One region of the Streptomyces sp. NPDC058257 genome, then DNA from elsewhere that is predicted to be linked to it. Evidence: riboswitches for the same ligand, from Rfam matches in the RefSeq annotation. Region 1 holds a riboswitch; the other holds the start of a gene.
The links. Region 1 has a riboswitch for S-adenosylmethionine ahead of ACFVXC_RS27125 (aminotransferase class V-fold PLP-dependent enzyme). Riboswitches for the same ligand answer to the same signal wherever they lie in the genome.

Region 1 (4,562 bases):
TCTGGGCCACGCACTTCCACCTGTCGATCAACTCGATCACCTGGTTCGTGCGCATCGCCTTCTTCGTGGCACCGGTCCTCGCCTTCATCGCCACCAAGCGGATCTGCCTGGGTCTGCAGCGGCGCGACAAGGACAAGGTCCTGCACGGCCGCGAGTCGGGCATCATCAAGCGCCTGCCGCACGGTGAGTTCATCGAGGTCCACGAGCCGCTCGACCAGGAGCAGCTGCACACGCTCACCGCGCACGAGCAGTACGCGCCGGTCGAGATCGGCCCCGGGGTCGACGAGAACGGTGTCGAGCGCAAGGTGAGCGGGCCGCAGAAGCTCAGGGCCAAGCTCTCCAAGGGCTACTACGGGGAGGACAACCAGATCCCCAAGCCCACCACCGAGGAGTACAAGGAGATCACGAGCGGCCACGGCCACCACTGATCCCCTGACGCTCTGAGGTACTGAGGTACTGAGGTACTGACCACAAGGTCGCCACGGCGAGAGCCCCGTCCCATGCATCCAGTGCATGGACGGGGCTCTTTGCCGTCCCCAGGGCTGGATAAGGTGTTCCTGTCCTACGCCTATACGAACCCAGGAGCGGCAGATGAGCGCTGTGACCCCCGCAGGAGGCAACACCGCGGCGGCCCGTTCCTGGCCCGGTGTGCTGAACGGTCTTCTTGAGGGACGCGACCAGAGCACCGATGACACGGCGTGGGCCATGGACCGCATCATGCGCGGTGAGGCCTCCGACGCGCAGATCGCGGGCTTCGTGGTCGCGCTGCGGGCCAAGGGCGAGACCGTGGAGGAGATCTCCGGCCTCGTACGCACGATGTACGAACACGCCAATGTGATCGAGGTGCCGGGCCAGACGGTCGACATCGTCGGCACCGGCGGCGACGGGGCCAAGACCGTCAATATCTCCACGATGTCCGCGATCGTGGCCGCCGGCGCGGGTGCGAAGGTCGTCAAGCACGGCAACCGCGCCGCCTCCAGTGCCTCGGGCGCCTCCGACGTCCTGGAGAAGCTCGGGGTGAATCTGGAGCTGCCGCTGAAGCGGGTCGTCGAGGTGGCCGAGGAAGCCGGGATCACCTTCTGCTTCGCCGTGAAGTTCCACCCGGCGCTGCGACACGCCGGTGCGGCGCGCAGCCAGCTGGGGATCAGGACCGTCTTCAACGCCCTGGGCCCGCTCACCAATCCGGCCAAGGTACGGGCCCAGGCGGTCGGGGTCGCCGACGCGCGGATGGCGCCCATCGTGGCCGGGGTATTCGCCGAGCGCGGGCACTCCTCCCTCGTCTTCCGCGGCGACGACGGGCTCGACGAGCTGACGACCACGGCGACGTCGCGGGTCTGGGTCGTGCGGGACGGCGTCGTGCGCGAGGAGGCGTTCGACCCGCGGGACGTCGGCATCGACCTGGTCCCCGTGGAGGCGCTGCGGGGCGCTGACGCCTCGTACAACGCCGAGGTGGCGCTGCGCCTCCTGGACGGGGAGAGCGGCCCCGTGCGGGACGCCGTGCTGCTCAACACGGCGGCGGCCCTGGTGGCCCTCTCGCCGGGCGAGGGGACCCTCGTGGAGCAGATCGGCGCCGGTATCGCCAGGGCGGCGGAGTCGATCGACTCCGGGGCCGCGAAGAGGTCCCTGGAGCGCTGGGTGGCGGCCAGCAACAGGTGAGCGTGGCATGAGTGCGGCGTGAGTGTGGCGCACACCGCAGTCCGGATCCCGGACTGCGGTGTGCACCGAGAAGATCGTGTGGCAAGATGCTGAGCAGGTCATGAGTGACAGCGATTAGGCCCCGGCTCGCTGTCCGGCAACCCTCCGTCCGTGGCGGGGTGCCCCGGGTGAAGACCAGGCCGTACGCAGCAAGGCGTATGGCAAGCGCGGACCCCTGCGCACTCGATGAGTGTCGTATCCCTGGGGTCCTGGTCCTCAAGGGAGCAGTCTCGTGAGCAAGCGAATGCGATAGGGCTTTCCGGCCCCTTTTCCGCACCCCCTTTTCTTTCATCACTGCGGCGCCCTACGTGCGTCCTCGCAGTGAACTCGCCTGCCTTCCCACGGGAGTTCGCCATGTCTGTCCCCACCGCTGTCGCCGACCGATCCGTCTGTGCCGAGCCGCTGCCCGTCCTCGGCCGTGACGTCACCGTGCCGCTCGTCACCGGCGGCGAAGTGACCTACGCGGCGCTCGACTACGCGGCGAGCGCCCCGGCCCTGCAGCGCGTGTGGGACGACGTGGCCGCGTACGCGCCGTACTACGGCAGCGTGCACCGGGGCGCCGGGTACCTCTCGCAGCTCTCCACCGACCTCTTCGAGAACAGCCGCGTCACCGTCGCCGAGTTCCTCGGCTGCCGCGAGGACGACCAGGTCGTCTTCACGCGCTCGACCACCGACTCGCTGAACCTGCTCGCCGCCGCCCTGCCCGCGAACTGCCAGGTCTTCGTCTTCGAGACCGAGCACCACGCCTCGCTCCTTCCGTGGCGCGACGCCCGCGTGACGTACCTGAACGCCCCGCGCACCTCCGAGCAGGCCGTCGAGACCCTGGAGCGCGCCCTCGCCGACCGCGATCCCTACGGGCCCGCCCTGGTCTGCGTGACCGGCGCCTCGAACGTCACCGGTGAGCTGTGGCCGGTCAAGGAGCTCGCCGCCGCCGCCCACGCGCACGGCGCCCGCATCGTCCTGGACGCCGCGCAGCTCGCGCCGCACCACCCCGTCTCCATCGACGACCTCGACGTCGACTGGGTCGCCTTCTCCGGTCACAAGCTGTACGCGCCCTTCGGCTCGGGCGTCCTCGCGGGCCGCTCCGACTGGCTGCGGGCGGCCGAGCCCTACCTCGCGGGCGGCGGCGCCTCGCGCAAGGTCGCGCGGCGTACGGACGGCGGTGTGGACGTGGAGTGGCACGACACCGCCGCGCGGCACGAGGCCGGTTCGCCGAACGTCATCGGCGTGTACTCGATCGCCGCCGCCTGCAAGGCGCTGACCGAGGCGGGCTTCGACGAGCTCGTCGCCCGCGAGCGCCACCTCATCGCGAAGGTGCGGGAGGGCCTCGCCGATGTGCCCGCAGTGAAGGTGCTCTCGCTCTTCGGCGACGACGCGCCGCGCGTCGGCGTCATCTCCTTCGTCGTCGAGGGCTGGAACAGCTCGCACTTCGCCGCCGCGCTCTCCGCCGAGTACGGAATCGGCGTACGCGACGGCCTCTTCTGCGCCCACCCGCTGGTGCGCACCCTGCTCGGCAGCGACCCGCAGACCCAGGGCGAGTGCGGTGCCCCCGAGGCCGCGCCCGGCGAGAAGTCGCTGAACGCGATCCGTGTGAGCTTCGGCGCGGGCACCCCCGACGAGCACGTGGAGCGTTTCGTGCGCGCCGTGAAGGAGCTGGTGGCGGACGGCGCGCGCTGGAACTACCGCACGGAGGAAGGCCGCTGCGTGCCGGACACCACGGCCGCCTGAGCCTTGGTCCGTCCCTTGGCGGCGGCCACCGCGGCGAGCGCGACGGCCATCACGAAGAGGAGCCACAGCAGGATGCGGACGCGGGCGGAGACCCAGCGGCGCGCCGACTCAGCCGTCGTCACCGGGGCCGTCGTCGTCGTTGTCGCCCCGGTCGTCATCGTTGTCGCTGCCGTCGTCGTCCGAGGGGTTCTCGCTGACCGGGGGCGGCGACACCGTCTCGTCGCTCGGCGTCGGCCGGGGCGATGAGGGTTTCGTGAAGGGCGAACCGCTCTCCAGCTCCACCTTGGGCGGCACGTTGGGCGGCTCGGGGCTGTCGGTCAGGGCGTAGCTGGTGGCGGCGATGCCGAGGGGTATCGCCACGACGGCGGCCAGGGCAGCCGTGCGGTGGGAGAAGACCCTGACAGCGAGCGTGCGGGGCGCGGTGCGTCAGCAGTATGAGCGGCGGATGAAGAAACCCTCATCTGGCGCCCGGCGACAAGTGCCGGGCGAGGCTCAGGAGTCGAGGCCGATGGCGAACGCCGCTTCGAGGTCGTGCTGCGAGTACGTGCGGAACGCGACATGTGTGTCCGTGCCCTCCACACCCGGGATCTTGCTGATCTTGCCGGGGATGACGTCGGCCAGGTCGTCGTGGTGCGCGACACGCACCATGGCGATCAGGTCGTACGTGCCGGTCACGGAGAAGACCTCGCTGACGCAGTCGAGGGCGGCGATCGACTCGGCGATCTCCGGGATCCGGTCCACGCTGGTCTTGATGAGCACGATCGCGGTGATCACGGCTGACTGTCTCCCTCGATGACGGGTGCTGGCTGCTTCACTCTAGCCCTCCCGTCTCCCGCTCCCGCCCTTCCAAAGAGGCGCTCCGCGCCGGCCTGTTTCTTCTGACATACCGCACCCACGCGTAGAGAAAGCCCAGTGAGAACCCCACGATATGGGCCAGATAGGCGACGCCGGGGCCCTGCCCGCCCTGTAGGGCCGCGAGCCACTGCAGCGCCACCCAGAACGGCAGCACCACCCACGCGGGGAAGCGCAGCGGCAGGAAGAAGAGGAACGGGAAGAGGCTGGTGACCCGCGCCTTCGGGAAGAGCCGCAGGAACGCGCCGAGCACCGCGGAGATCGCCCCCGACGCGCCCACCAGGGTC
Region 2 (4,562 bases), on a different contig from region 1:
AAGTCGAATTTGGCACGCTCGGCGGTCCGAGCGAAGTGCGCGAAGGAGCTGAACTCGATGTGACTCCCGGCCTCGGGGTCGCTCCATACGGTGGTGTTGTTGACGCCGGGGAAGTGTGCCGCGAGGTGGATCTGCTTGAGCGGCTTGTCCGGTGACTTGCTCATGTCGGGTTCCTTCCGGCTCAGGCGGTGGCGTAGCGGCTCGTGGGGCGGGCGAGGCCGAGGAGACCGCGCAGGGTGTCGGCTTCGTACGCGCGCCTGAAGGCGCCGCGGCGCTGGAGTTCCGGCACCAGGCCCCGGGTGATCGCCGGGAGGTCGTGGCCGGCGACGGCGGGGCGCAGCCGGAAGCCGGTGAGTCCGGACCGGCTCAACTCCAGGAGCAGGTCGGCGAGTTGGTAGGGCGTGCCGGTGAACACACGGGCGTCGCTGGTGTACGGGTGCCCTGCGAGGGCGTCCAGACGCTCCCGGCGGTCCGCGGCGGCGGCCGGATCGTCGTCGAGGAACACCACCAGGTCGCCGAAGAGGTGGAGGGGCTCGTCGGCCCGCCCGGCGGTGTCCTGTTCGCCGCGGACCGCCGTGACGATGTCGCGTGCGTGCCCGGCGTCGCGCGGGGTGACGTATCCGATGTCGGCGGAGCGGCCGAGGAGCCGGAACGGGGCCTCGGTCGGGGTCTCGTGGGCGAGCGCGCTGACGACGGGACGGCCCTGTGGTGGCCGTGGGGTGATCGAGGGGCCCTTGACGCTGAAGTGCTTGCCCTCGAAGTCGATGTAGTGCAGTTTGTCGCGGTCGACGAAGCGGCCGGTGGCGACGTCCCTGATCTCCGCGTCGTCCTCCCAGCTGTCCCAGAGCCGACGCACGGCTTCGACGTAGTCGGCCACCTCGTCGAAGAGGTCGAGGGTCAGTTCCCGTACGTCCGGCCTGCCGAGGTCCTCGACGGCCTCAAGGGCGGGAAGCGTGCGGCGCCCGAAGTGCGCGGCCTCGTTACGGCGTGCTGACACCTGCACCCGTACGCCCGCGCGGCCCGCGCTGACGTAGTCGAGCGTGGCGATCGCCTTGGATATGTGGAAGGGCTCCGTGTGCGTGGCCACCACCGTCGGCACGAGTCCGATGTGGCTGGTCAGCGGGGCGACACGGGCGGCGATGAGCACGGCGTCGAGCTGCCCGCGTACCTGATCCGTGCGTCCGTCGGGCTCGGTGAAGTGGGATGACTGGAGGCCGAGCCCATCCTCGATCGTCACGAAGTCGAGCAGGCCGTGTTCGGCCTCGGTGACCAGATCGGCCCAGTATCGGGCGGTGAGCAACTCGCCCGGGCGGGCCACCGGTTCGCGCCAAGCGGCCGGGTGCCAGCCCGCGCCGTCGAGCGCGACGGCGAGGTGCAGCGAAGTGGCGGAGTCGGCGGAAGAAGCGGAGGAATGAGATGAATGGGGCAGCGAAGGTGATGACGACACGAAAGGTGTGCCTTCCTGATCGACCGTACGACCGTACGAGAACACCGGCCCCTCGGATCCGAGGGTGCGGCGGCGGGGTGACGGGTCAGGAACGACAGAGCGCGCCGGCGACACGCTGCAGATCGATGTGCGGCCGGGAGTAGAGATGCACCTGGCGGCTCGGGGCGATCACCATGACGCGCGGGGCGGGCGGGAGCGGCATGGGCGACAGGGGCGGTACAGCTGACACAGGTGGCACGTCCGTCACCTCCGCCCTTCCGACTCGGCGGGCCTGGGGCCTCGCCGGTCTCGCGCTTGCGGAACCCTGGACGGGCCCCGCCTGGTCCTCACCTGGAGCACCCCGCCGCGTGGGAGGGTTGCCGGTCAGCAAGCCAGGGCTTGACGCTGACACTCGTAACCTGCTCGGGACGTTACGTGAGGTCGTAGCGGTGCGCAATGCCCGTGGATCATGGGCGTTCTCACATCGTCGTACGTGCCTCGTCGCCTGTCTCCGTCAAGTCAACCACCGGACCACTCCGTCTGTTCCTGGTGCGGGCCTTCTTGACGGAGCCGGGCCCCCGGACTCAAACTTCCGGGGACGGTCACGATTGTCAGCGCCCGCCCGGCAGCGTTCCTGCCCGAGCGGGTCATCGGCCCCGGCCCGCTGGCGGGCAACCCTTCCTCCGCGACGGGGTGCCCCGGGTGACGACCGGGTCCCGCCGTGGCGGCGGGGCAAGCGCGGCCCCGGGTACAACGGGCCTCGACGGCAGGGCTGGTGGACATGTCCAGGGCGGTCGGTGAGGGGAACAGCATCCAGCGGCCTCTCCTGTCCGCGCCCCGGCCCCGCCCTCGCGTCCTGACCAGACGTCTGCACATCGACCTGCTGCGCGTGTGCAGCGCCTCGGTGCCAGCTGTCTGATGTCCGCGCGGCGTTCCCACACCAGCGACGCCTCCGGACAGGAAGCCTCATCACTGCGGCCCGCTGTGGCCACGGATCCCTCCTCTTCCCCGCTGTGTCACCGGCCCCGTGCGTGCCGCCGGTCGGCGCCCCTGCCCTCCTTGGAGAGCCATGCCCGAGATCACGTCGCACCGTTCCCGTACCGTCTCCCGCCCTGCTTCCCACCTGACTTCCTACGCGGATTCATGCGCTCCGCGCGACACCGGCCCACGCGCCGCCTCTTTCGCGCCGATCCGCAGCCGCATCGGCGACGACGTGGCGGGCGGCTTCTACCCGGCGCCCCACCGCTACCACCTGTATCTCTCGGCAGAATGTCCGGACTCCTTGCGCGTCTCGATCACCCTCGACCTGCTCGGCCTCAGGGAATCGGTCACCACCACCCTCCTGGCACCGCACACCGCCGCCGCGCTCGACTCGCTGCACCGCTATTACGAGGCCACCGAGCACCGCTTCGAAGGGCCGCTGACCGTTCCCGCCCTGTGCGACCGGTGGAGCGGTCACGTCGTCAGCAACCACACCCCGGACATCCTGCGCGACTTGGCGTGCCGCCTTGCCGCACACGGCAGCGGCCCGCTGCCCGTCCTGCGCCGACCGGCCTTGGCAGCACGGATCGACACCTGGCACGAGCTACTCGCCGGGCCGCTCGCCCCCGCGACACTGGACAGGATCGACTGCCGTCTTGCCGCCCACTCCTACCTCGTGGGCGACGAACTCACGGCAGCGGACGTGGACTTGTGGGCGAGGCTCGTCCACCTCACCCCGGACGCGGCTGAGTCGCCCGGCTCCCAGCCCCACGTGCGCGCCTACGCGCGCCGCCTGCACGACCACCCGGCCTTCCATGCCAACCACCCCTATCACCTCGTGTAGGAAGCCTTTTTCACCGTGCGCACCACCTTCCGGGCGCCTTCCAGAACTCGCCGGTGCTTGTGCCGCCGATGCCGTACATACGGGTCGGCACGACCATGCCCAGAAGTTCTTGGCGGCGGTGAGGTGGGGGCGCTCCTCCGTCTCGTCGTAGAGCCGCAGCAGTCCCGTGAAGATGGGGTTGTGCTGGTTGGCGTGCGGCCCGTCGAGGGCGTCGCCGCCCGCGGCGCACGCGCTGATCGCCTCGACGATGCCGCCGAACTCCCGCTGGAGAAGATGCCCCACATGCGTTGCAGGGTGCGCCCATCTTGGTGTGGGCACCGCTCGTCATCGACTCCAGGGCGGTGAACCGCCGACCAGAAAGCATGACCGTGACAAGGGCACGTCAATTCTTCAGTCGGGATTCGACGATCATCGGCCGACGGCGCCGGGTGGTGGGTCAGGCCGACGGCCGCGGCAAGAACGCCGCGGCCGCCGGGAGTTCACCAGATCCTGACGCGCTCCGCGCGGTCCAGCCAGAGCCCGTCGCCCTCCGCCGTCGCGAACGCCTCGTGGAACTCCTCGAGGTTGCGCACGATGTTGGCCCGGAACTCGGGCGGCGAGTGCGGGTCGATGGTGAGGTACTGCTGCTCCTGCTCCTTGCGGCGCTTGGTGCGCCAGCAGTAGGCCCAGTTCATGAAGAGCCGCTGGGATCCTGTCAGACCGTCACTCTCCGGCATCGGGACGCCGTCGAGCGCGATACGGAAGGCCGTGTGCCCGATGGTCAGGCCACCCAGGTCGCCGATGTTCTCGCCCACCGTCAGCGAGCCGTTGACGAACTCGTCGGGGAGGTTGCGCGGCGAGAAGGCGTCGTACTGCTTCACCAGTGCCTTCGACTTGGCCTCGAACGCGGTCTTGTCGTCCGCGGTCCACCAGTCGTTGAGGTTGCCCGCGCCGTCGTACTGAGCGCCCTGGTCGTCGAAGCCGTGGCCGATCTCGTGGCCGATGACCGAGCCGATGCCGCCGTAGTTCTCGGCCGGGTCGGCGTCGGGCGAGAAGAACGGCTTCTGCAGGATGCCGGCGGGGAAGCAGATCTCGTTCGTGCCCGGGTTGTAGTAGGCGTTGACCGTCTGCGGCAGCATGAACCACTCGTCACGGTCGACCGGCGCGCCGATCTTGGCGAGCTGCCGGTCGGACTCGAAGGCGTCCGCCGCGTGCGCGTTGCCGAGCAGGTCGTCGCCGGAGACCTCAAGAGCCGAGTAGTCGCGGAAGGTGTCCGGGTAGCCGATCTTGGGGCGGAACGTGGCGAGCTTCTCGTACGCGCGCTCCTTCGTC

Region 2: it holds a riboswitch for S-adenosylmethionine, as region 1 does, so the genes downstream of both, ACFVXC_RS19445 (cell envelope biogenesis protein OmpA) here and ACFVXC_RS27125 (aminotransferase class V-fold PLP-dependent enzyme) in region 1, are expected to answer to the same signal.

The regions. Positions count from the first base shown of each region.
Region 1 is NZ_JBHVXJ010000012.1:185,835-190,396, forward strand. It holds gene ACFVXC_RS27115 (cytochrome bc complex cytochrome b subunit) at 1-428, shown strand, start outside; gene trpD (anthranilate phosphoribosyltransferase) at 592-1,656, shown strand; SAM riboswitch class IV at 1,753-1,869, shown strand; gene ACFVXC_RS27125 (aminotransferase class V-fold PLP-dependent enzyme) at 2,050-3,423, shown strand; gene ACFVXC_RS27130 (hypothetical protein) at 3,375-3,545, opposite strand; gene ACFVXC_RS27135 (small secreted hydrophilic protein) at 3,532-3,783, opposite strand; gene ACFVXC_RS27140 (Lrp/AsnC family transcriptional regulator) at 3,916-4,197, opposite strand; gene ACFVXC_RS27145 (rhomboid family intramembrane serine protease) at 4,235-4,562, opposite strand, start outside.
Region 2 is NZ_JBHVXJ010000007.1:178,335-182,896, reverse strand. It holds gene ACFVXC_RS19460 (NtaA/DmoA family FMN-dependent monooxygenase) at 1-164, opposite strand, end outside; gene ACFVXC_RS19455 (LLM class flavin-dependent oxidoreductase) at 182-1,447, opposite strand; gene ACFVXC_RS19450 (putative leader peptide) at 1,533-1,622, opposite strand; SAM riboswitch class IV at 1,733-1,846, opposite strand; SAM riboswitch class IV at 2,027-2,171, shown strand; gene ACFVXC_RS19445 (cell envelope biogenesis protein OmpA) at 2,496-3,251, shown strand; partial or broken gene ACFVXC_RS19440 (beta-L-arabinofuranosidase domain-containing protein) at 3,286-3,547, opposite strand; gene ACFVXC_RS19435 (M13 family metallopeptidase) at 3,731-4,562, opposite strand, start outside.